One region of the Sphingomicrobium aquimarinum genome, then DNA from elsewhere that is predicted to be linked to it. Evidence: predicted binding sites of a transcription regulator. Region 1 holds the regulator's gene; each other region holds the start of a gene.
What was found. The regulator LexA, encoded in region 1, represses DNA repair genes until DNA is damaged. The targets are predictions, from matches to a motif close to GTTCCNCNCTTGTTCT.

Region 1 (7,945 bases):
CAGGTCGGGATCGGGCGCATCGAGACCGAAGGAAGCCAGCACCGCATCGTCGAGGCCTTCGCGGTGATACTGCAGCGGCACGTCGTAGATCGAGCGCGCATCCAGCGCCTGGATGACCGCATCCTCGCGCACGTTGCAGAACAAGGCGATCTTGCGCCGCTCTTCGAGGGAAATCTCGTGCTCGGTGCGGCACAGCAGCACGTCGGGCTGGATCCCGTATCCGGTCATCTCGCGCACGCTGTGCTGCGTCGGTTTGGTTTTCAGTTCACCGGCTGCGGCGATATAGGGCACGAGCGTCGTGTGGACGAAGCACACATTCTCGCGTCCGAGATCGTAGGAAAGCTGTCGCAGCGCTTCGATGAAGGGCAGGCTCTCGATATCGCCGATGGTACCGCCGATCTCGCAGATGACGAAGTCGAGGCCCTCGATATCCGAAAGGGCGAATTCCTTGATCGCGTCGGTAACGTGCGGAATGACCTGCACGGTCGCGCCGAGATAATCGCCGCGCCGCTCCTTGGCGATGATCGACTGATAGATTCGCCCGCTCGTGACATTGTCGCTCTGGTGCGCCGAAACGCCGGTGAAGCGCTCGTAATGCCCAAGGTCGAGATCGGTTTCCGCACCGTCGTCGGTGACGAACACCTCGCCATGCTGGTACGGCGACATCGTCCCCGGATCGACGTTGAGATAAGGGTCGAATTTCCGGTTTCGGACCGTGTATCCACGCGACTGAAGGAGGGCACCCAAGGAGGCTGCCAACAGACCTTTGCCGAGCGAGGAAACCACGCCGCCGGTAACGAATATGAACCGCGCCATGGGAGTGTTGCCTTAAGTGGCGTTTGGGGGCGAGCGCAAGCGCGCGAATCGAAAAGCGCGCACTATTTTTGAGGCGAGCGCGCGTTTCGCGACCGGTTTCGCTTACTGGCCGAGCGGCGCTTCGCCCTCGCCCTGCGTGTCGGCGGCCTGTTCGGGTAGCGTCGGCTGCGAACCGACGGGCACCGGCTCCGGCTCCTCGCCTTCGAGCGGCGCCTGGATATCGATGGTGGTCTCGCCCGCGAGGCTGGTGTCGAGTTCGGCGGCCTCGTCACGCGTTGCGGCAATGGCGGCGAGCGCGATCGCCATGACGACGAAGAGGATGGCAAGAACTCCGGTCGCGCGGGTCAGGAAATCGGCTTGGCCACGCGCGCTCATGAAGCCTGATGAGGAGCCACCCACACCAAGCCCGCCGCCTTCCGAACGCTGCATCAGGATGACCGCGACGAGCGCGGCGGCGATGATGGTCTGGACGACGAGAAGGAAGGTGAACATGGGAGGGCCGGTCTTTTCGATGAGATGGAAAGTTGCCGCGACCTAGCGCTGCCCGGCACAATTTTCAATCGTCACATGTGTGGTGCACAAACGACAAGGGCCGGAGCATGACGCCCCGGCCCTCGCTTGGTCCGATCAAGATCGCGCTTTAGTTCGCGCCGCTGACCTTGGCGCTGTCGGCGGCCTTTTCGGCGGCCTTCACCGCCTGCTCGGCAGCTTCCTCCGCCATTTCGGCAGCTTCGACCGCTTCCTCGGCGGCCGTTTCAGGCCGGTCGACGGCCTGCGCCTGCAGCTCTGCAACCTTGTAGAGCGCAATCGCGCCGTTGGGGTCCTTCTGGAGGCCGTTCGTCGGCAGGCGGACAATCTTGCCCGAGGCCAGTTCGACCTGAACATACTCGTCCGTGATCTCGTCGATCGTGCCGACCGACGCGCCTTCGACGTCAACGACCGCCTTGCCGACCGAGACCGAAGCCTCGGTATCGGCGAGCGCCTTCTCGTACGACGCGTTCAAGGCCGGAGCGCTCATGCCGAACAGGAGCTTGCCCTCGTGCGGCGTGAAGCTCGCCACGGGCACGGGGATCATGTGCTTGTCGGTCTTGACGGTGATGAAATTGGCGTCGGTCGCGGCGACGGCGCCGACCGGATTGCCCTGCGTATCGACGACCTGCATACCGACCTTCATTTCGGCGGGCGCAGCTTGGGCGAATGCGGGGGCGCCCGGCGCGGCGAGCGCGATGGTGGTGGCGGCGAATGCAGTCAAAATCCGTTTCATGTGTACCTTTCCAGTGTGCAAATTTCAGTTTCTCTTATAGACGGACAACGCTTAAACGAAGCTGAACGCTCCCTTCAACCAGTTGAAATCAGGCTTTTTCCGCCGCCAACATGATCGGAAGGAAATCGGCCGCGGAGAGGCTCGCACCGCCCACCAGAGCGCCATCGACGCCCTCGGTCGCGAAAATCTCCGCCGCGTTCGACCCATTGACCGAACCGCCATAGAGGATGCGGACCGACTGGTGTCCGTCGCCGTAGGCGGCCTCGAGCGATTGACGCAGGCGATTGTGCATCGCGGCGATGTCGGCGGGTTTCGCGGTCTTGCCGGTGCCGATCGCCCAGACGGGCTCGTAGGCAACCGAAAGGTGCAGCGGTGCGGTTACGAGATCCGGGAGCGAGCTTTCGAGCTGCGACGCGACATGTTTCAGCGCCTGGCCCGTCTCGCGCACCGTGAGATCCTCGCCCACGCAGACGATCACCTTCAGTCCGGCATTGATCGCCGTTTCGGCCTTCTTGCGGACCTGCGCGTCGGTTTCGCCGAACGCCTGCCGCCGCTCCGAATGGCCGACGATCGCAAGGCTGGCGCCCGCGTCCCTGACCATTTCCGCCGAAACGGATCCGGTGAAGGCGCCCTTGGTATCCTCGTGCACGTCCTGTGCGCCGATCATGAAGCCCGGCGTGGCGGACGAGGCGCGGTTGATGAGCGTCGCGGGGACGCACAATGCCGTCAGGACATTGTGGAGCGTCTCCGCCTCGATCGAGATATGCGTGGCCTGCCCCAGATCGGCGCGCGTCCCATGCATCTTCCAATTGCCAACGACGAACCGGCGCCGAGCCATGTCGACTCCCCTTCTTCTCGTCCCACCCGATGTGATGCGGCCCGCTCTAACCGCAGCGGCGCGCCCTGCGCAACCCGCGATGCCGGCAAGATCAGCCGCGCAGGCCCATTGAAAGCCCTGCCCGCTCCGCCTATTGCGGCAGCACACGAGCGCCGCCGCGCGCACCAGAACGAAGAAGATTTCATCCATGTCCGCCAAATTCCGCAATCTGTCGAAGTCGAAGTTCGGCAGCGTCTTCCTGATCGGCTTCCTGGTCCTGATCCTCGCCAGCTTCGCGCTTGCGGACCTGTCGAACTTCAACATGGGCGGTGGCGGGCAGAACGGCACGCTCGCCGAGGTCGGCGGGCGCAAGGTCACCGATGCGGACATGAGCCAGGCGCTCGAACGGCAGCTCAACGCCGCGCGCCAGAATAATCCGGAAGCTGTCTACACCGACATCGCTGCCGACTTCGATCCGCTGCTCAATCTGCTGATCCAGGATCACGCGCTCGCCGAATTCGGCGAACAGAACGGCCTGTATATCTCGAAGCGTCTCGTCGATGCGGAAATTGCCAAGCTCCCGGGCGCGGCCGGCCTTGATGGAAAGGTGACGAGCGAAAGCTACAATGCCTTTCTCGCGGCCAACCGCCTTACCGATAGCGAAATCCGCAAGCTCATTCGCGACGACCTCGCGCAGCGGCTGATGGTCGCGGGCATCGGGGCGGAATCGCGTGTGCCGTCCGGCCTGGCGCAGACCTACGCCTCGATGTTGCTCGAAGAGCGCAAGGGTGTGCTCGGCCTGATCCCGACGGCACCGATCGCCGCCGCCATCGATGTGTCCGACGAGGACGTCACCTCTTTCTACCAGCGCAACAGGCAGCGCTACACCATCCCCGAGCAGCGTGTGCTTCAGATCGCGCGGCTTGCCCCTTCGCGGTTTGCCGACCTCGTCGCCACCCGCGCCGAAGTCGACGAGGCGCTCGCGGATCGCGAAGGCGAACTCGGCACGCGCGTCATCCGCACGATCAGCCAGGTCGTCGTCCCCGATCGCGGCACCGCCGACCAGATCGTGGCGCGCACCGGCACGATGAGCTTCGCCGACGCCGCAAAGCCTGCGGGCTTCTCGGCTGCCGATATCTCGATCGGGCCGCAGACGCGTCCGGAATTCCGCCAGCTCGCGGGAGAGGCAGTCGCGTCCGCGGTATTCGCGGACGACGTGGCGGCCGGCGACGTCGTCGGTCCGGTCCGCTCGCCCTTCGGATGGCATGTCGTCAAGGTCGACGGCATCGAGACCGAGGAAGGCGAAAACGAGGCCGAGGCCCGCCGTACCGCTGCCGACGAAATCACCAACCGCAAGCGCGTCAATGCGATGGCCGACCTTGTCGCGGACGTCGAGGATGCACTCGACGAGGGTGCCAGCTTCGAGCAGGTCGTCGACCGTTTCAACCTTGATCGCGTGCAGACGCCGCTGGTGACCGCAACCGGCCGGGCGCGCGGAAATGAGGGTTTCGAACTTCCGGAAGAAGTCCGCCCCGCGCTCGAAGTCGGGTTCGATATGATGGCGGGCGACGATCCCGAGACGGTCCAACTGGGGGAGAGCGACGGTTTCGCCATCGTGATGGTCGACGATGTCGTCGAGCCCGCCCCTGCGAAGCTGGCCGACATCCGTGACCGCGTCCGCAGCGATTATGTCGCCGACCAGGCCACCCGCACCGCCACCAAGCTCGCCAATCAGGCACTCGAAGCGGTTCGCAAGGGCAGCTCGCTCGCCGAGGCCATTGCCGCCATAGAAGAGGAAACGGGTCTCGACCTGCCGACGCCCGAGGATACTACGCTGCGTCGTCTCGACCTGTCGCGCTTCGGCAACGACATTCCTCCTCCGCTCCAGATGCTTTTCCGCCTGAGCAAGGGTAATGCGCGCCTCGTCGGCGATCCCGAGGATCGCGGCGTTTACGTGGTGCACCTGCTCTCCACCGAGCGCGGCAATGCCTTGTCCAACCCGCAGCTCATCCAGCAGACGAGCGAGAGCTTCCTGCGACCCGTGGCGGGAGAACTGCAGCAGCAGTTCCTCAACGCGGTCGGGCGCGAGGTCGGGGTGAACCGGAACCAGCGACAGATCGACGCGACCCGCAACCGGATCGTCGGCGGTGGCGCGGGAGCCCAATGATCGGTGCGCGTCCTCGCGCTCGACAATCGCGATAGCTTCACCTTCACCCTCGTCGACTATCTGCGTCAGGCGGGTGCTGACGTGCGTGTCCACCGCTCCGATGCCGTCAGCGTCGCGCAGGCGCTCGAGATCGGTCGCGACGGGATCATGGTCTCTCCGGGTCCCGGTCGTCCCGAAGATGCCGGAATCAGCGTCCGGCTCGCGCGCGAAGCCATCATGGTACGCCGTCCCTTCCTAGGTATTTGCCTGGGTCATCAGGCGCTGGCGCTGGCCTGTGGAAGCACCGTCGAGCGTGTCGACCCGGTGCATGGCAAAACGGCGACCCTCACCCATGACGGCGCCGGCCTGTTCGCCGGCCTGCCCTCGCCGTTCGATGCGACCCGCTACCATTCGCTTGCCGTCACCGAGGTTCGCGCGCCCCTCCGCCCGAGCGCCTGGAACGCCGATGGCCTGTGCATGGCGGTACATCATGATGATGCGCCCGCGTGGGGCATCCAGTTCCACCCCGAAAGCATCGCAAGTCGCCATGGCCACGCCCTGCTGCGCGCGTTCGTGGAGCGATGCGTTTCGCCCGGCGCTTGACAGGCTCCCCTTTAGTTGCCATTCTGTTCCGCGTTCGTTCCACTGGCTCCTGGGGGCTCACATGCTGACGCCGAAGCAACATGAACTGCTCGTTTTCATCAACCAACGCCTGAGCGAGACCGGCATCAGCCCGAGTTTCGACGAGATGCGCGAGGCGCTGGATCTCAAGTCCAAATCGGGTGTCCACCGCCTGATCGGGGCACTGGAGGAGCGCGCTTTCATCCGCCGCCTACCCAATCGCGCGCGTGCGCTCGAAGTGCTGAAGCTGCCAGAGGGTATCGCCGAGGCCGCGAACGACACCGGCTCCAAGCCGCGCGAGGTTCCGGTCGTCCCGACGCCCGCCAACGACGTGGTCGAGATTCCGATGCACGGGAAGATCGCGGCGGGGACGCCGATCGAGGCGCTTCAGGGCGATGAAGGCTTTGCGGTGCCTGCCGCGCTTCTCGGTCCGGGCGAGCATTATGCGCTCGAGGTGTCCGGCGATTCGATGGTCGACGAGGGCATTCTCGACGGCGATTATGCGCTCATCCGCAAAGCCGATACTGCCCGTGACGGCGAGATCGTGGTCGCGCTCGTCGACGAGGCGGAGGCTACGCTCAAGACCTATCGACGCGAGGGTTCGATGGTTCGTCTCGATCCCGCTAACGCCTCTTACGCAGCGCAGCGCTACGAGGAAGGCCGTGTCCGCGTGCAGGGTCGGCTTGCCGGGATCATGCGCCGCTACTGACCCCTCTGCTGCGCGTTCGTCCGATCGCTGATCAACGTCCCGTTCCGCCGTTCGCCTAACGGCGGCGGAAATGGGCGTCGGGTGGCGGGACGCTTCTTTCGATCAACGGAGACCGCCGTGCCCGTACGTTTCGATTATCTCGAACTTCCCGCCCATGACATCGGCGCGACCCGCAAGTTCTACGAAGACGCCTTCGACTGGGAGATGACCGATTTCGGCGGCACCTACATGGCCACCGTCACCGGCGATACCGACGTCGGATTGTTCAGCGAGCCCGACGAGCGTCCGGCCGCTCCGCTCCCCGCCTTTCGGGCCGACGACCTGGAAGCGGTTCTCGAAAAGGTGGTTGCGGCAGGCGGAAGGCTCGAGCGACCGATCTTCGCCTTCCCCGGCGGGCGCCGGTTCGAGGCCGTCGATCCCTCGGGTAATCGGTTCGCGGTCTACGAAGCCGAACCGCCCTCCGGCTCTGCGTAAGCAGCGGTCGGGGTCTGCCGCGACCTGCGCGCAAAGAATTTTTCCGGTCCCCGGGCAGGCGGCCCCGCCGGGATCAGCGCGCCGTTCGTCCCCAGGGGTGCTGAGCTACATGCTCGGCGACCGTATCGATGCGCGGTTCGCTCCCCAGATGGATCGCAACGCCGCCATTGGCCTCCAGCGCCTTGCGATCGAGACGGAGCCAGCGCGGCTCGCAACCTTTCGGCAGCCAGCGCTCCGAAACTACGATATCGGCACGCGCGCAGGCCTCGACGAGGTCCGGCCAGGCGATGAGGTCGCGCGAACGGGTGGCCAGCAGGTGCCAGTCTCGCCCGCCGCGTCGCACGATCGCGACGCAGGAATCGCGGTTGCAGTTCGCAAATCCGCTATCGTCGAGCGCCGGCGCGTCGCCGTCGTAGCCAGCCCCTTCGGCCAGCACGTCGCGAACGAAGTCGCCCGCCCGCGCACGCAGGAGATGGGGCACCCCCGCCTCATCGACAATCGCGAGATGGCGCCCGTCTCCCGTCACCAAGAGGTCGGGCCGCGGTGCGAGCGCGGCGGCGGCCAATCCGATGACGATGGGCACTGTCCCGAGGTAGCGCGTACGATGCCGCCACAAGCATAGCCACAGGAAGCCGATGACGCAGGCTCCGAAGGCCCATCCGGGCATGCTCGGCACCATCGCGACCGCCCCCTTCGCTCCCGCAACGGAATGGGCGAGGGAGAGCAGAAGGTCGAGCGTCAGTCCGACGACCCACCAGAAAGGCGCGCCCAGCCCGACAAGGTCGGTCAGCAGGGCAAGCGCCAGCACCGGCATGATCACGAAGGTCGTGAGTGGAATGGCGACGAGGTTCGCGACAACGCCGTACAACCCCGCCTTATGGAAGTGAAAGAGCGCGAAGGGCATGAGCGCAAGCTCGACCGCGATCCCGGTCAGGAGCAAGGCCAAGAGCCCGCGACCGAAGCGTCGGACGACATTCTCCTCGCGCGCCGAAAGCACGCGCTTGACCGCGGGATGTGCGTGAAGCGCGATGATCGCGGTCACTGCGGCAAAGCTGAGCTGGAAACTCGGGCCGGCGAGCGTTTCGGGCCGAACGGCCA
Region 2 (7,945 bases), 510 kb from region 1:
CTCCTCGCCGACGCGGCGCGCTTCCTCGGGGCCGTCCCACACGCCGATGACGCGGACCTTGTCGCCCATGCCCGCTTCGGTCCAGAGCTGCTTGCCGAGACGCCCGGAATTGTGCGCGATGACCCCGCCCGCGGCTGCGAGGATATGGCCGGTCGAGCGGTAGTTCTGCTCGAGGCGGACGATCTTGGCGCCGGGGAAATCGCGCTCGAAGCGCAGGATGTTGGACACGTCGGCGCCGCGCCACGAATAGATCGACTGGTCGTCATCGCCGACACAGGCGATGTTGTTGTCGGGCGCGGCGAGCAGCCTCAGCCATTCGTACTGCGACGCGTTCGTATCCTGATATTCGTCGACGAGCAGATATTTGAAGCGCTTCCGCCATTCTTCGAGCACATCGGGATGCTTCTTGAAGATCGTGAGCATATGCAGCAGCAGGTCGCCGAAGTCGGCAGCGTTCACGGCCTTCAGCCGTTCCTGATATTGCGCATAGAGGTCGCCCGCCTTGCCATCCCCCCACGCCTGGGCGTCGGCGGGCTCGATATGGGCGGGGGTCAGGCCCTTGTTCTTCCACTGATCGATGAGCCCCGCCAGCGCGCGCGGCGGCCAGCGCTTGGGGTCGATCTGCGCAGCTTCGACGAGCTGCTTCAGCAGGCGTAGCTGGTCGTCGGTATCGATGATGGTGAAATTGCTCTGGAGGCCGACCAGTTCGGCGTGACGGCGGAGCATCCGCGCGCAGACGCTGTGGAAGGTGCCGAGCCAGGGCATATTGTCCACCGCACCGCCGGTGATCTCGGCGACGCGCTCCTTCATTTCGCGGGCGGCCTTGTTGGTGAAGGTGACGGCGAGGATCTGACTGGGCCAGGCGCGGCGCGTGGCGATGAGGTGGGCGAGGCGAGCGGTGAGCGTGGCGGTCTTGCCCGTGCCCGCACCCGCGAGGATGAGCACGGGGCCGTCCAACGCTTCGGCGGCCTCGCGCTGAGCGGGGTTGAGCCGCGCGAGATAGGCGGGCGGCGGCGTGTCGCCGGAAGGTTCGGGAGATACGGATTCGGTCACGCGTGACAGGTAGGGCGAGCGGAACATTTGGGCAACCCGGACGGATCACCCGTCCGACGCGTTCGCGTGGCCCTTGCGAATCGGCTTGGCGCGGGGTAGGGGGCCTGCAATTCTGCCGTCGTGCCCGCGAAATTCGCCACTTACGCACGATATCCCCGTTATCCACAGGCAGAAACATCCTTTAAGCGATTGGAAACCTTGCCGCTTCCGCCCATAAAGAATGGGTGATCGGGACGAAGCGCCCGGCCTTCTTCGGAAGGAAGGGATCGCAAGTTCCGATCTCCGCCGGCAGGCGATGAGATGCGGCGACCGGGGGAGCCCGGACGGTCTTCGGACCGAAAGGGTGTCGAACCCAGCTGCCACCATCTTGGACCAGCCGGTTTGAGAGGCGCCGGAAGAACCAGGGGTGCCTGACGCAGCTGCGCTGCTTTCGCCTTCGGGCGACGGGAGCGATGGGCGCGACAAGGTCCCTGGTCCAAGAAGGGCCGCCACGAGCCACTCGGAGGCGCATCGCTTGACGGTGCGGCTGTCGAAGACGCCGGAGCAGAAGTCATCGTGAGTGCAAGCTCGCAATGACGTCATGCAAAGGCTGCTACGGGAGAGCCCCTGTATGGGGGCAGACCGGATGGTAACGAGCGACGCCTGAGCAGGCGCGCGAGGATGGTCGAGGTGGCCGAAAGCCTTCGGGCGGACGGCAAACCGGACCAACACCGGCAAAGTTGCTCGGCGCATGTGGGGATCAGAAGCTCTGCTTCTGGTCCCCATTCTCGTTTGGGGCGGGTTCGACGATTATCGGAAGGCACGAGGTAGGGTGAAGTCCCGCATCGCGGTTGACTGCAGTTCGCGACGGCGGAGAGGGTTGCGGGGTATCGGAACTCTTCTAGGATGATGTCCTGGGCGGCCGCCCGTCAGTGAGGCGTCAGGATGCATTATGCAGATCTCCAAACACTCTCTAACAGTATGCACTCTTGTCATGGCGATGGCGTTTTCCGAGCCAGTTCTCGCGCAAGAGGTGATCGCCGTCCCGGCGCGTCCTATCCAACCCACGGCGATCATCGGGTCCGAAGATTATCCCGCCGAAGCGCTCCGTAATAAAGGAGTCGGATCAGTGCGCGTCCTGGTCGACGTGAACGCCAAGGGCGGCGTCAGTGATTGCACCGTGATGCAGTCGAGCGGCAGTCGCTCACTCGACCGGATGACCTGCGCGGAAACGCGTCGGAACGCTCGTTTCCATCCCGCGCTCGATTCTTCGGGAAGGGCGGTCACATCGACCTACCTCATGCCGACGATCACTTTCGCCATTCCCGGAAAAATACCCGAGCCAAAGAAGACGATCCTGAATGAAACGCTGTTTCCCGAACAACTCGAGCCGATGGAAATCTGGTTGGATGTGGCAGAGAGGGGCGGCGTAGAGCGATGCACAGCCGTGGTTGGGGGTTTGTTGCGCGAATGTGCTCCGTGGCAGCGCTGGGTCGAGGCCGTCGAGATCGAAGGCACCGCGAGCGAGATGGCGGATAAGGCATTGGTCATCACCTTCGCGATCGAGCGCAACACTACGCTGAACGCCTTTATGGAAACCGCGGAAGAACGCTGGTCCGCGCGCGGAAACGGTCTGACGCTTGCTTATATCGACAACGGGAGTTTCATGGGCTGCGCAGGTCGTGCGCCAACGTCGATTGACGGCAATTCAGTTGCGATGGGGATGGCGGCGGTGTCCTGTCCGCACACCGTCGAAGACGGCAAGCCCAACCTGCGCCTTCCGCCGCCCGGAGCCGAGCGAACAGTCATCTACCGCGTCGTGCACGACCGCCCGCTGTCGGAATGGCCGGGGACGGAAGGACAGGCCGTGCAGTGACCCTCCTCGCCGTTTTAGCGACGCTCGCAATCGCGCAGGAGACGCCGCCTCAGCCCACGGATCCGGGGCTTGCCGCGCTCCCGCGGGGAAACCTCTCCGGCATCTTCACGGTGAACGATTATCCCGCCGAGGCGCTGTCAAACGATTGGGAGGGGGTCGTGCATGCGCGTCTGACGGTCGATCCCGAAGGATCGGTTTCGGGCTGCGAGATCATTGAAAGCAGCGGGCATGCGCTGCTCGACGACACGACCTGCGCCATTCTGCAGGAACGCGCGCGCTTCGAACCCGCGCGCAATTCGCTCGGGGAAAAGGTCAGCGCCACCTTTGCCGCTCCTCCCATCGAATGGCGAAAAAAGCGTGAATCGCGCAGTATCATCCTTCCGGCGCTATCGTTCGCTCTTTCAGAAACGCTGGACGTGGATGCCTGCGCGCTGTGGTTCAGAGGCGACGGCGAGACGGTCGTCCGGCCCTGCTCGAGCGGACATCTGGGTTTCGCCGAGCAGGTCGCGGATGGTTTTTTCGACGATCAGGCCTTCGCGGAGGGGGTCTGGACGGCCCGGGCCATGTGGGGCGAAATTCCATTCTTCGAGATGTTCGACGCTTCATCGATGCCGGACGCCCAAATCGTCCGCGAGCAGCGTTACGACCTCGTTATGGAAGCGGCAGAAGTAACCTCATGCGCTCTTTCGTATCATTATCCGGCTAGCAATGATCTGAGCGTGTGTTCGTCGGACATCCGCCCCATTCCCTGTCGCATTCCCCAGCGCGCGCAGGCGGCATTCTGCGACGGGCCTATCGTCTACCGCATGGTGCTGGCGCGCGACCATTCGGATCTCGCCGGATCGGTGATCGAACGCGCGCGCGATGGGCGGTTCGATGGGTTGCCGAAGTATGTGGAGTGAAAGGCCGCAGCGGCATCGCTTCGTCGGCTAGATCGAGATGCGATCCGACCTGGCGCCGTCGGCCTGTTCGATGATGCGCCTCAGCTTCTTGATCGTTTCCTCGAGAAGGATCAGCGCTTCATCGACCACGAGATGCGCCATGGCGCTGATCTTGCGCCCATCGAGTTCGCGATTGATGATGACGGAAACCTTTTCGTCGCACTCGGCGAGGCGATCGAGCAAAGTGGCAAAGTCATCGTTGGCCGGAAGGTCAAAGGAGTCGAGCGAGCAGCAAGTCGCGCATTCGGCAATGCCGACCTCGCCACCGACCTCCTCGATTGCCTCTTCGAACCGGGCAACCAGACCGGCGCGATTCGACGCGCAGTGCGACAATAATTCGGACAGTTGGCGATTCTCGATTTGCGCGGCGACGTGACGATAGCGCTCTTCCGTCAGCGCGCCATAGAAGCGCACGACATCGAGCATATAACTGTCGTCCTTGTCGGGCACCGAAACTCCGTCATCAAGAATTGCACGCTGGAGCCTCACTGGTGCAGCAAAGCCCGCCCGCCTGACGACCTAACGTTAAGGTAAGGCCGAGGTTTCGAACAATTCAAAAAATTAATCGAAGTTACCTCTTTCTCAGTCGCGGCGTGCGATGGCCTTGACCTGATCGGAGTAGAGACGGCCAACGGGTTGTTCGGTCTCGTCCGCGAGCCGAGCGATCCATCGGCCCGACGCATTGCGGGAGAAGCCGTCGATAAAATCGCGGCGGACGATCGCCGAACGGTGGAGGCGGACGAATAGCGCGGGATCGAGCCCTTGCTCGAGCGAGGCCATGGAATGGTGGACAAGCCAACTGCGCTTGCCGACATGGAGCCGCATATAGTCGCGCTCGGCAGAAATACGGTCGATGTCGGTCGAGGCGATCCTGACCAGTCCCGACAGGTCGGATGCCCAGAACTCCTCGAGATAATCGCTCTCATCGGCTTCGGACGCTTGTTCTTCGGCTTCGGCCGTAAGCCGCGCGCGCGCGCGGTCCAGCGCTTCGCCGAGCCGCCCCGCCTCGACGGGCTTCATCACATAGTCGACGGCTGCGACCTCGAAGGCGGCGACCGCGAACTGATCGAAGGCCGTGACGAAGACGACCGCGGGGCGGGGGCGCTGCTTCGACAAGGCGCGCGCGACCTCTATGCCGTCGAGTCCCGGCATCGCGATGTCGAGCAGGACGATGTCGGGCTTGAGCGCTTCTGCCTTCTCGACTGCTTCCTCGCCGTCGGCGGCGGTGCCGGCGTGCGTGACGTCGTCGCGGCGCGCGAGGAGGGTTTCGAGGCGCTCGGCGGCGAGCGGCTCATCGTCCGCAATCAGCACCGTGAGTTTCTGGGTCATGACGAAATCTCCTCGCGAGGCATGATGAGATCCACGCGATATCCGCCCTCGACCGGACCGAAGCGGCAGTCGCCCCGGCTTCCGAAATGGGCGGCGAGACGCGCGGCGACGTTGGTGAGGCCGGTGCCGGTGCCCGCGTGCATGGGTCGGCGGTCGTCGGCGGCCTTGGGCAGGGTATTGAAGACGGAGATCCGGGCCCGACCGTCGTCGAGCGTGGTCGCGCCGATGGAGAGATGAACGGCGTCTTTGGCGCGGCTGACGCCATATTTGATGGCATTCTCGACGAGCGGCTGGAGGATGAGCGCGGGAACGGCCATTTCGGAAAGCGCGTCCGGAACGTCGATCTCGACCTCAAGGCGCTTGGGAAAGCGCTGCTGCTCGATCTGGAGGTAGAGGCGCTGAAGATCGATCTCGCGCGCGAGCGTCACGCTTTCGTTCGGATCGAGTGATAGCGAGTTGCGGAAGAAATTGGACAGCGCGATGAGCATGCTCTCGGCCTGCTCCTGTCGTCCCGTCATCACCAAGGAGGACAGGCTGTTCAACGTATTGAACAGAAAGTGCGGATTGACCTGATAGCGCAAGGCTCGGACCTGCGCGGCCTGGGCTTCGGCGCGCGCCGCGGCGAGCCGACGGCGGGTTTCGGCCACCTGTGTCGCCGACACGGCGGCGAGATAGACGGCGCTCCAGGCGGCGAAGAAGAATAGCCAGACGACCGCGGCGTCGGCAGCGGCACGCAGCTGGATGGTCTCGTTGAGTTCATCGATGCGCGGGAGGGTGAAGACCATCGGACCGTCGCCGACGTCGCCCTCGACAATGATTTCGTTGCCGCGCTGCGTGATGACCGCGCCCTCGTTGCTTTCGAAGCGCCATTCCTCCCCTTCGCCGCTGCGGGTCGGCGCCATGGCGATGATCAGGAACGCTTGCGCGATCGCCGCGAGGATCGAGGCGAGGCCCGCGATCGTGGCGCGCAGTTTCACGCTCGTGTCGTCGTCGACCGCCTGCATGACGAGGTAGATGCAGCCGGTGAGAACGATTCCCGTTCCCACCATCGGCAACCGCTGCGCGATCACGGATACGGGGTCGTCACTCAGCAGCGCGCGTCCGATGACCAACAGGCCATAGGCCAACCAGAAGGCAAGAATGCTCCCCGTCCCCAGTTTCCAATCGGAAAAGAGCGGTTTCACGGTTCCACGGTTGAGCGGCGCGTGCTGCATGGAAGGTGCGATAAGCACAAAGAGAGGAAGGTAAAAGCCTTGGCCGACGGCTTTTCGATGAATGGGCGTGTTGGCCCTGCGAGGAACGGTGCCACGAGGTGGCTCGTTGTCAAGCCAAGACATCAGCCCAGGAGACAGGATCATGCATCACGACAACGAAGCCGAACATGCTGCCAAGGACGAGCCGAGCAAGGAGATCGAGGAGGAAGTGCGCAAGCACCCGAACGATCAGGACGCCCAGGTGGATCTTGGCTCCGATGAGTCCATGGACGCCTCCGATCCGATTTCGGTAACCCGCGGCAAGGACGACAAGCCGCATCCCAATTCGGACGCGCCCAAAAAGTAGAAATGCCGCAGCTGTTGCGGTGGCGCAACGGAACGTTATCCACAGTGACCTTTTTCACGCACCCGCCGGATTAATCTCCGGCGGGTGTTTTGCTGCTTGCCTGTGCACGATCTCGCTGCCTCAATGCTTCAGGCGGGAGAGACGACGAGAACATGGTTAAGTTTTGATAAAGGACTACATGCTATCGTCGGTCTGAAGGCAAAAGGAGACTGATGACATGAGTGGGATCACGGGTGGGGGCCCGAACACGGGAACGGTTCTGATCGGGGAAATGAAGGAATTCGCTTCCTTCCCCAAGGCGACGCAGCGTTACATTCGCCGTTCGCTCGACACCGCCTTCGGGCGCAAGGACCCGGTCGATACATGGGCGCGCAGTGAGGAAGAAGCTCGCTCGATCCGCGAGCAGAAGCGCTTCTACGTCCAGCTCGACCATGTCCGCTCGGACATTCCCGACGATCATGCGATCGACATGCTCGAGCCGTTCGTCGGCATGCTGGCAACGATCAGCGCGTTCGATCTGGCCGAAGACCGGATCGACAGCTTTGCCGCCTATCGCTTTTTGTACGAGCGCCTGCTGGGCGCGGCGGTGCGCCCGTGGCTGCCCAGCGCGTTTTGCGCGGCGGCGGGACTGCCGACGCTGCACCCCGAGCGACGCCGCATTCTGCTCCAGTCGATCAGCGAGAGCGCTGCGACGGCAGCCGGATGGTCGACGCGTGAGCCGGTCTTCTGGCCCGAGTGGGTCGACAAGGTTGACCTGGAAGCGGCCTAGAGGTCGTAGATTTCGCCTAGCGCCTTGAGCGTTGTTGCGGGCGATGTGTGGAGGATGAAGCGGCCCTGGCCCTCGTTCTCCCATGTCGCCCGTTGCTTTTCCCGATCGTCGACGAGGACGTCGCCGGGCTCGGCATAGCGCCATTTATCGCGCGCCATGCAGGTGATGACCGCAAGGTCGGGAAAATGCTTTTTTGCCCAGGCGCGCTTTTGGGGTTCGGCCCATTTTCCCATCGGCAGTCCGGTGAGGATCGTCGGTTCTAGGTGCCGTACGGCATCCACCAGCTCCGCCGCGCCCGGCAACGGATCGAGATGCTCATAGAAGCCGTCGGCGCGCGCAAGCGTTTTCCAGAAGCCGCCGCGGCCTGCTTTTTTTGTGTAGGCGTCGGGATCGAGCCCCGTCAGATGACGCACGCCGCCGTCGAAATCGGCGAGGACG
Region 3 (7,945 bases), on a different contig from region 1:
CTCCCTCGATTTCGAACAGGACTATCGACGCTGGGCGCTCGCGCGTCTCGGCGACACGCGCGAGGGCAAGCTCTACGCGCGCATGGCCGAGCGATCGGGGATCGAGCATCGTTGGTCGGTCCTCGACGAGGAGGACGCGCGGCTCGAGGATGGCTCCGGCTTTTACGGGGGCACGAAAGCACCGGGCACAGAAGAACGGATGGCGATCTACGAACGCGAGGCGCCCAAGCTGGCAATGACGGCAATCGGGAATTTGCCGGAACTGGGCTCGGTGACACATCTTGTGGTGGCGAGTTGCACCGGTTTTGTCGCGCCCGGAATCGACCAGATCCTCGCGCGGCGGCTGGGACTGCCGGCGACGGTCGAACGCGTGCTCATCGGCTTCATGGGCTGTTATGCGGCCGTAACCGCATTGCGCTCGGCGCGGCATATCGTCCGGTCCGACCCTTCTGCGCGCGTGCTCGTGGTCACGGTCGAACTGTCGAGCCTGCATCATCAGCGCACCGTCGATCTGGAGCCATTGCTCGCCGGCGCCCAGTTCGGCGACGGGGCGGCAGCCGCGATCGTGACGGCGGCGGGGCCGGGCATGGAAATCCGGCGGGGGTTGTCACTCGCGCTGGAGGACAGTGGCGATCTCATCACCTGGGATATCGGGAATCACGGCTTCGTCATGCGTCTTTCGGGCGAGGTGCCGGGCCGGATCGCCGCGGCGCTGAGGGCTCCGCAAGTTCAGGAAACGATCCTTGGCGAGCGGGACGTCGCGGACGTGGGGGCGTGGGCAGTCCATGCCGGCGGCCGCTCGATCCTCGATGCCGTCGAGAAGGGCATCGGCCTTGCGCCCGATGCGCTCGAGGCGTCGCGATCGGTATTGCGCGATTTCGGAAACATGTCGTCTGCCACGTTGATGTTCGTGCTCTCGCGGCTGATGAAGGACCGCCCTGCCTCCGGCGTCGCGCTTGCCTTCGGTCCCGGGCTGGCGATGGAGGGGTTCACGTTCGGCTGGTCGGACGATGCTCGCTGAGCGGCGTGTCGCCGAGGAGATGATGGACGATCCCGCGCTGGATGCGGACACCTACCGCGACGTCGTCCACGATCTGGCGCGCGTCAACACGGTCACGCTGGCGCGCCGTCCGACGCTCGATTTCGTGAAGCGCGCGGTGGGAGCGCGCCGGCAGTTCCGGCTGCTCGACGTGGGATATGGAGACGGAGACATGCTGCGCGCGGTCGCGCGGTGGGCCGAGCGCCGCTCCCTTGACGCCGATCTCGTCGGCATCGACCTCAATGTGCGAAGCCTCGCCGCCGCGCGCGAGGCGACCCCCGAGGAGCTCGCGATCGACTATCAAACGGGCGACTATGCCGCGCTTGGCGACGAGCCCTTCGATCTGATCGTCTCGAGCCTCGTCGCGCACCATATGACGCGCGCCGAACTGCTTTCCTTCCTGACGTTCATGGACCGACACGCGCGGCTCGGCTGGTTCGTCAACGATCTGCATCGCAACGCGGTCGCCTACATGGGATGGCCGCTGCTCGCCGCGGCGATGCGCTGGCATCCGATCGTGCGGCACGACGGGCGCGTCTCGATCGCGCGATCGTTCCGCACGTCGGATTGGGAGGCGTTGCTTGCGGAAGCGCGGATCGAGGGGGCGCGGACGAGACGGGTCTTCCCCTTCCGGCTCTGCGTGGAGAAGCTTCGATGAGCGCGCAACCGATCGTTCTCGGCGCGGGCCCGGCGGGATGCGCGGCGGCGATCAGGCTGGCGCGCGGCGGAAGCCGACCCCTGCTCATCGACCGCCATGCCGAAGCCCATGACCCGATCTGCGGGGGATTTCTCAGTTGGCAGACGATCGCGGCGTTACGCGCGCTCGGCTACGATCCCGCCGAGGACGGCGCCGCCCCGGTGCGGCGGCTTGCCCTGCTCGACCGGGACAGGGAGACAGTGGCACCGCTGCCCGCGAACGGCTACGGCCTCTCGCGCCGGGCGATGGACGCAGCGCTGCGTCGGCTGGCGCTCGGCGCCGGCGCCCGCCTTGCGATCGATCACGTGCGCGCCATGGACGGGCGGCGCCTGATCGGCGAGAACCGGAGCTACGAAGGAGACGCACTGTTTCTCGCCAGCGGAAAGACCGACGTCCGTGGGATGCGACGACCACGCTCCGCTGACGACCCGACGCTCGGACTGCGCTTTCACCTCGATGCCGACGAACGGCTTCGCACGCTGCTGTCGGACCGGATTGAACTGCATCTCTTCGAGGGTGGCTATGCCGGGATCGTCATGCAGGAAGGAGACCGCGCAAATGTCTGTCTCGCCGTCCGCAAGTCGCTCCTCGCGAACGCGGGGGGCGATCCGGCGGTGCTCGTCGAGAAACTTGCTGCAACGCATCCCCGTTTCGCGGAGCGGCTGATGCTGTTCAATCGGGCCACCTCCATCGATTCGATCGCGGCGGTGCCCTATGGATGGCGCGCCAAGGCTACATCCCCCAGTGTCTTCCGGTTGGGCGACCAGGCCGCCGTGATTCCCTCGCTTGCGGGCGAGGGCATGGGGATCGCGCTCGCCAGCGCCGCGGACGCGGTTCACGCCTATCGTGACGGTGGGAGTGCAGCGGCACAGGCGTTTCAGCGGCGGTTCGGGCGACGGTCACGTTCGCCGGTAACGGTCGCCTCCGCTTTATGGCGGATCGGCGAGACCGGTAGCGGTGCCAGGTTTCTTCGCGCCGCCGCCAGTGTCCCGATGCTCCCACGCCTCGCCATGCGACTGAGCCGGATCTAGCGCTCGCCCATCTGCTTGATTGTCAGCTTAGCGGAACCCACATCGGGGCTTGGCCCGTTGGCCCTTCGTGCGCTAGGAAGCGCAAAGAACAAAACGAGAATATCGAGGACTTGGATGGCGCTCACCAACATCAGCGTGCGCGGCGCGCGCGAACATAATCTCAAGGGCGTCGACGTGGATATCCCGCGTGAGAGCCTGACGGTCATCACGGGCCTGTCGGGATCGGGCAAGTCGAGCCTCGCTTTCGATACGATCTATGCCGAAGGGCAGCGGCGCTATGTCGAGAGCCTGTCGGCATACGCACGCCAGTTCCTCGAAATGATGCAGAAGCCCGACGTCGAGCATATCGACGGCCTCTCCCCCGCTATTTCGATCGAGCAGAAAACCACCAGCCGCAACCCGCGCTCGACGGTCGCGACCGTCACCGAAATCTACGACTATATGCGCCTTCTCTGGGCTCGGGTCGGCATTCCCTACTCTCCCGAGACGGGCCTGCCGATCGAGGCCCAGCAGGTCAGCCAGATGGTCGACCGCACGATGAAGCTGCCTCAAAAGTCGCGCCACCTCCTACTCGCGCCCGTCGTGCGCGGCCGCAAGGGCGAGTATCGTAAGGAGATGGGCGAGTGGCAGGCCGCAGGCTTCACGCGCGTGCGCATCGACGGCGAAGTCTATGCGATCGACGAGGCCCCTAAGCTCGACAAGAAGTACAAGCACGATATCGAGATCGTCGTCGACCGCATCGTCATCAAGGAAGGCATCGAGCCGCGCCTCGCCGACAGCTTCGAGACGGCGCTCGATCTTGCCGACGGCCTTGCCTATCTCGACCCCGTCGATCCTCCCGAGGACGGCGAGAAGCAGTCGGGCATGAAGCTCGACCATGGCGTCCCCGGTCGCATCGTCTTTTCGCAGCGCTTCGCCTGCCCCGTCTCCGGGTTCACGATCAGCGAGATCGAGCCCCGCCTGTTCAGCTTCAACGCCCCGCAGGGCGCGTGCGCGAGCTGCGATGGTCTTGGCGAGATGATGGAGTTCGACGAGGATCTCGTCGTTCCCAACCATGATCTGACGCTCAAGAAAGGGGCGGTCGTGCCATGGGCGAAGAGCCAGCCGCCTTCGCCTTACTACATGCAGGTCCTGGGCAGCCTCGCGCGCGCCTACGATTTCAGCCTCGAGGACAAGTGGGCCGATCTCGACGAGGCGGCCAAACAGGTCATTCTCTATGGCACGAAGGGCAAGCCCGTGACGCTCCGCTTCGTCGACGGAAAGAAAAGCTACGAGGTGAAGAAGCCGTTCGAGGGCGTGATCGGCAATCTGGAAAGACGCATGCGCACCACAGAGAGCGCGTGGATGCGCGAGGAATTGTCGCGCTATCAGGCGGCGCATGCCTGCGAAACATGCGGCGGCGCGCGTCTCAAACCCGAAGCCAGAGCGGTCAAGATCGCCGGGGAGGATATTTCCAAGTCCGCTCGCCGCTCTGTGGCCGATGCGGTCGATTGGTTCGGGAGCGTGTCAGACACGCTGACCGATCAGCAGCGCGAAATTGCGGGGCCGATCCTCAAGGAGATCAACGAGCGCCTCGGCTTCCTCCACAATGTCGGTCTCGACTATCTCAATCTTGACCGCACGTCCGGGACGCTGTCCGGCGGCGAGAGCCAGCGCATCCGTCTCGCGAGTCAGATCGGCTCGGGCCTGTCGGGCGTCCTCTATGTCCTCGACGAACCCTCGATCGGCCTTCACCAGAAGGACAATGACCGGCTGCTCGAGACGCTGAAGCGCCTCCGCGGTCTCGGCAATACGGTCCTCGTCGTCGAACATGACGAGGACGCCATCCGCACCGCCGATCATGTCATCGACATGGGCCCCGGCGCCGGGGTGCGTGGTGGCGAAGTCGTCTGTTCCGGTACGCTGGAAGAGATCATGGCGTGCGAGGACAGCCTCACGGCCGATTATCTTTCCGGTCGCCGGGAAATCGCCGTCCCCGCAACGCGCCGCATGGGAACCGGCAAGAAGCTGACGTTGAAAGGCGCCCGCGCCAACAATCTTCAGAATGTCACCGCCTCGATCCCGTTAGGAACCTTTACCTGCGTCACCGGCGTCTCGGGGTCGGGCAAGTCGAGTTTCACGATCGACACGCTCTATGCGGCCGCCGCCCGAGCGTTGAACGGTGCACGCATTCTGTCGGGAAAGTACGACCGCATCGATGGGCTCGATCATCTCGACAAGGTGATCGACATCGACCAATCGCCGATCGGGCGAACGCCGCGGTCCAATCCTGCGACCTACACCGGTGCATTCACGCAGATCCGCGACTGGTTCGCCGGCCTCCCGGAATCGAAGGCGCGCGGCTACAAGCCCGGCCGCTTCAGTTTCAACGTCAAGGGCGGACGGTGTGAAGCCTGCAAGGGCGACGGACTTCTCAAGATCGAGATGCACTTCCTGCCCGACGTCTATGTCACCTGCGACGTCTGCCACGGCGAGCGCTACAATCGCGAAACGCTGGAAGTGACATTCAAAGGCAAGTCGATCGCCGACGTTCTCGACATGACGGTCGAAGATGCGGTCGACTTCTTCAAGGCCGTCCCGTCGATCCGCGACAAGATGGAGATGCTGCAGCGTGTGGGGCTGGGCTACGTCAAGGTCGGCCAGCAGGCCACCACTCTATCGGGCGGCGAAGCGCAGCGCGTCAAACTCGCGAAGGAATTGTCGAAGCGTGCGACAGGTCGCACGCTCTATATCCTTGATGAACCCACGACGGGCCTGCATTTCGAGGATGTCCGCAAATTGCTGGAAGTGCTCCACGCGCTCGTCGAGCAGGGCAACACGGTTGTCGTGATCGAGCACAATCTCGACGTCATCAAGACCGCCGATCATATTCTCGACCTCGGACCCGGCGGAGGCGTGAATGGCGGTCAGATCGTCGCCAAAGGCACCCCCGAGCAAATCGCGAAGAGCAAGGACAGCGCCACCGGGCATTACCTTGCCCCCTTGCTGTCTCAACGAAAAAAGGCGCCCGTCAACGCAGCCACGCCGACGGACGCCTCGCTCGCAGAGGCGAAATAGCGTATTATCAGCCCGAAACGGCCTCGTTCTCGCTGCTGGAGAGCTCCGCACTGCCGTTCTGGGGGGCCGCCAGAACCGCGCACGCCATCCGGGCGCCTGAGTCACCGGACGGATCGGTGCGATAGTCATCGGGTCCGGCGTGAACGATGAGAGCGGTTCCGTCTGCGTCGTTGATCGTATTCTGTTCCGACCCGGTGCTGACGCCGCGGGCGAGATAATTGAAGTCGACCATGCCATTGTCGTCCGCGGTCAGGTTCGCAAGGTCGCCCAAGTGGGCCCCGTTGGGGTTGTCGCGTCCATGCTCGTTGCCGGTTGGGTTCCAATGGCCGCCGGCGCTCTGGAAGTCGGGCCCTTCGCACAGACCTGTCTCGTGCAGATGGACGCCATGGGTTCCGGTAGCGACCCCGAGCTCCCGTACAGAGATCGATAGATTGCCGTCCTGCTCGGTGTAGTTGACGTAGCCGACCGCATTTCCATTGCCGTCGAAAAGGTCGACGCGCTGTTCCTCGGAAACCGGAGCTTGCGGTTCGGTCTGCTCCTCCGAAGACTCCTGGCCGCACGCCGCCAATGCCAGGGCTCCGAGGATGAGGGTCGTCTTATAAGTCAATGTTCGATCTCCTAGATTGTCCGTCACGAACGAGTAGGAGCCGAATGGGTTCACCATCGATCTTCACTTCACGAAAAAGGGGCCGATCCGAAGATCGACCCCTCTCTACTTACCAAGGATTTCTCAATCCTCGCCTCGCTTAGCCGCGCTCGGGTTCGGGCGGCGGCGGCGGCGGCGGCGGCGGCGGCGGCGGCGGCGGGCACTGCTCGCTCGCGAGAATCACCGTGCCGTCGGGGCAGGTGATCGTGGCCGGCGGCGGCGGGGGCGGCGGCGGGGGCGGAGGCGGCGGCGGAACCACCACTTCTTCTTCGCCACCGATATTGAACAGCAGGCTCGCAAGGATGCTGTGCGAGGTGATGCTGCCGTCGTTCAATTCGAGGTTCGCGAGCGGCGCAATCGCCTGCGGTGCGTAGTCGAACTCGCCGGTGTTGAAATAACGATACTTCAGGCCGAGATCGATCGAATCGCTCAGCGCGAAGCGGATGCCCGCAAGGGCCTGCCAAGCCCAGGTGCTATCGGTTTCGTCAAAATTGGTGACGCCCGGCGCGTTGATGTCATGCGTGATACCCGCAAGACCGATGCCGCCGCCGACGAAGGCAGCGAAATTGTCGTTGCCGAGGTCGAGCAGGAGGTTGAGCATGCCCGAGTAGATCGTCAGGTCACCCGGATCGGAGATGACGCCGATATCCGTAAGCGACGTCGAGTTGATCCCCGCCGACTTGTAAGAACCTTCGATTTCTGCACGCAGCGCGCCGAAGTCGTATCCGATCACGCCACCGATATCGTAGCCGTTGTCATAATCATTGACGACGCCGTCGATCGCGGCAAGCGTAAGAACATCGGCCGGATCGGTACGATCGTCGACCACATAATCGAGTTCGGCATCTTCGACGATCAGAAAACCGCCTTCGATACCGATGTAGAGCGCGCCATCCTTCGCCAATGCCGGTGTCGCCAGCATGGTGGTCGCGAGGATGCTCGCCAGACCAAATTTCTTCATTTCCTGTCCCCTCAAAAGAGCGTTGAACACCGGAGTGTCGGGGACGAAAACGCCAAGCGGGAATTTAGTTGCGCTCCCGATGTCGAATTATGTTGCGCCTGCACAACAGTATCCACTCCCTTACCGTTCAAGGGTCTGAAATAGGAGGATAAATTTTCAAGTCTCGATAAGGCCGTGTTCCCGCATCGCTCCGAGAATCCCCTGAATCGCGCCCCTCGCTTCCAAATCCGCGAACTGCCCGCCCATCGGTGAATTCACCGCTGGCTGGCGGCCAGCGAGAACCTTTTGCCCATCGACCCGCACTTCGGTGAAATCGCCAACGCCCCGCAGCCATTGCGACCCATCGAAGCGCCAATCGCCGCCGCCGGTACCATCGGCAACATGCATTCCGGCTCGTGGCGTCACGAACCGCCATCCCCCTTCGCTGAAGATCGCCAATGAACTTTCCGCTGCCGCCGCGAAGGCGCCCTGTCCATTCGGGCCGACGAGATAGCAATCCCCGGGAGCAGGGTCT

Region 2: WJS89_RS03725 (ATP-dependent helicase) is a predicted target of LexA. The motif match lies at 1,074-1,089, and genes of this name have one in related genera.
Region 3: uvrA (excinuclease ABC subunit UvrA) is a predicted target of LexA. The motif match lies at 2,853-2,868, and genes of this name have one in related genera.

Annotation. Positions count from the first base shown of each region.
Region 1 covers NZ_JBBYXH010000001.1:213,095-221,039, reverse strand. Annotated here, with positions in the region: gene pyrG (CTP synthase) at 1-816, opposite strand, end outside; gene secG (preprotein translocase subunit SecG) at 919-1,308, opposite strand; gene WJS89_RS01185 (hypothetical protein) at 1,457-2,080, opposite strand; gene tpiA (triose-phosphate isomerase) at 2,169-2,918, opposite strand; gene WJS89_RS01175 (peptidylprolyl isomerase) at 3,106-5,064, shown strand; gene WJS89_RS01170 (anthranilate synthase component II) at 5,068-5,646, shown strand; gene lexA (transcriptional repressor LexA) at 5,708-6,373, shown strand; gene WJS89_RS01160 (VOC family protein) at 6,491-6,847, shown strand; gene WJS89_RS01155 (ComEC/Rec2 family competence protein) at 6,921-7,945, opposite strand, start outside.
Region 2 covers NZ_JBBYXH010000001.1:720,820-728,764, reverse strand. Annotated here, with positions in the region: gene WJS89_RS03725 (ATP-dependent helicase) at 1-1,053, opposite strand, end outside; gene WJS89_RS03720 (energy transducer TonB) at 2,027-2,908, shown strand; gene WJS89_RS03715 (energy transducer TonB) at 2,905-3,810, shown strand; gene WJS89_RS03710 (hypothetical protein) at 3,838-4,299, opposite strand; gene WJS89_RS03705 (LytR/AlgR family response regulator transcription factor) at 4,432-5,178, opposite strand; gene WJS89_RS03700 (sensor histidine kinase) at 5,175-6,392, opposite strand; gene WJS89_RS03695 (hypothetical protein) at 6,535-6,738, shown strand; gene WJS89_RS03690 (hypothetical protein) at 6,956-7,507, shown strand; gene WJS89_RS03685 (5' nucleotidase, NT5C type) at 7,504-7,945, opposite strand, start outside.
Region 3 covers NZ_JBBYXH010000002.1:1,042,300-1,050,244, reverse strand. Annotated here, with positions in the region: gene WJS89_RS11470 (type III polyketide synthase) at 1-1,021, shown strand, start outside; gene WJS89_RS11465 (methyltransferase domain-containing protein) at 1,011-1,697, shown strand; gene WJS89_RS11460 (NAD(P)/FAD-dependent oxidoreductase) at 1,694-2,767, shown strand; gene uvrA (excinuclease ABC subunit UvrA) at 2,882-5,824, shown strand; gene WJS89_RS11450 (superoxide dismutase family protein) at 5,832-6,431, opposite strand; gene WJS89_RS11445 (outer membrane protein) at 6,571-7,431, opposite strand; gene WJS89_RS11440 (DUF2793 domain-containing protein) at 7,588-7,945, opposite strand, start outside.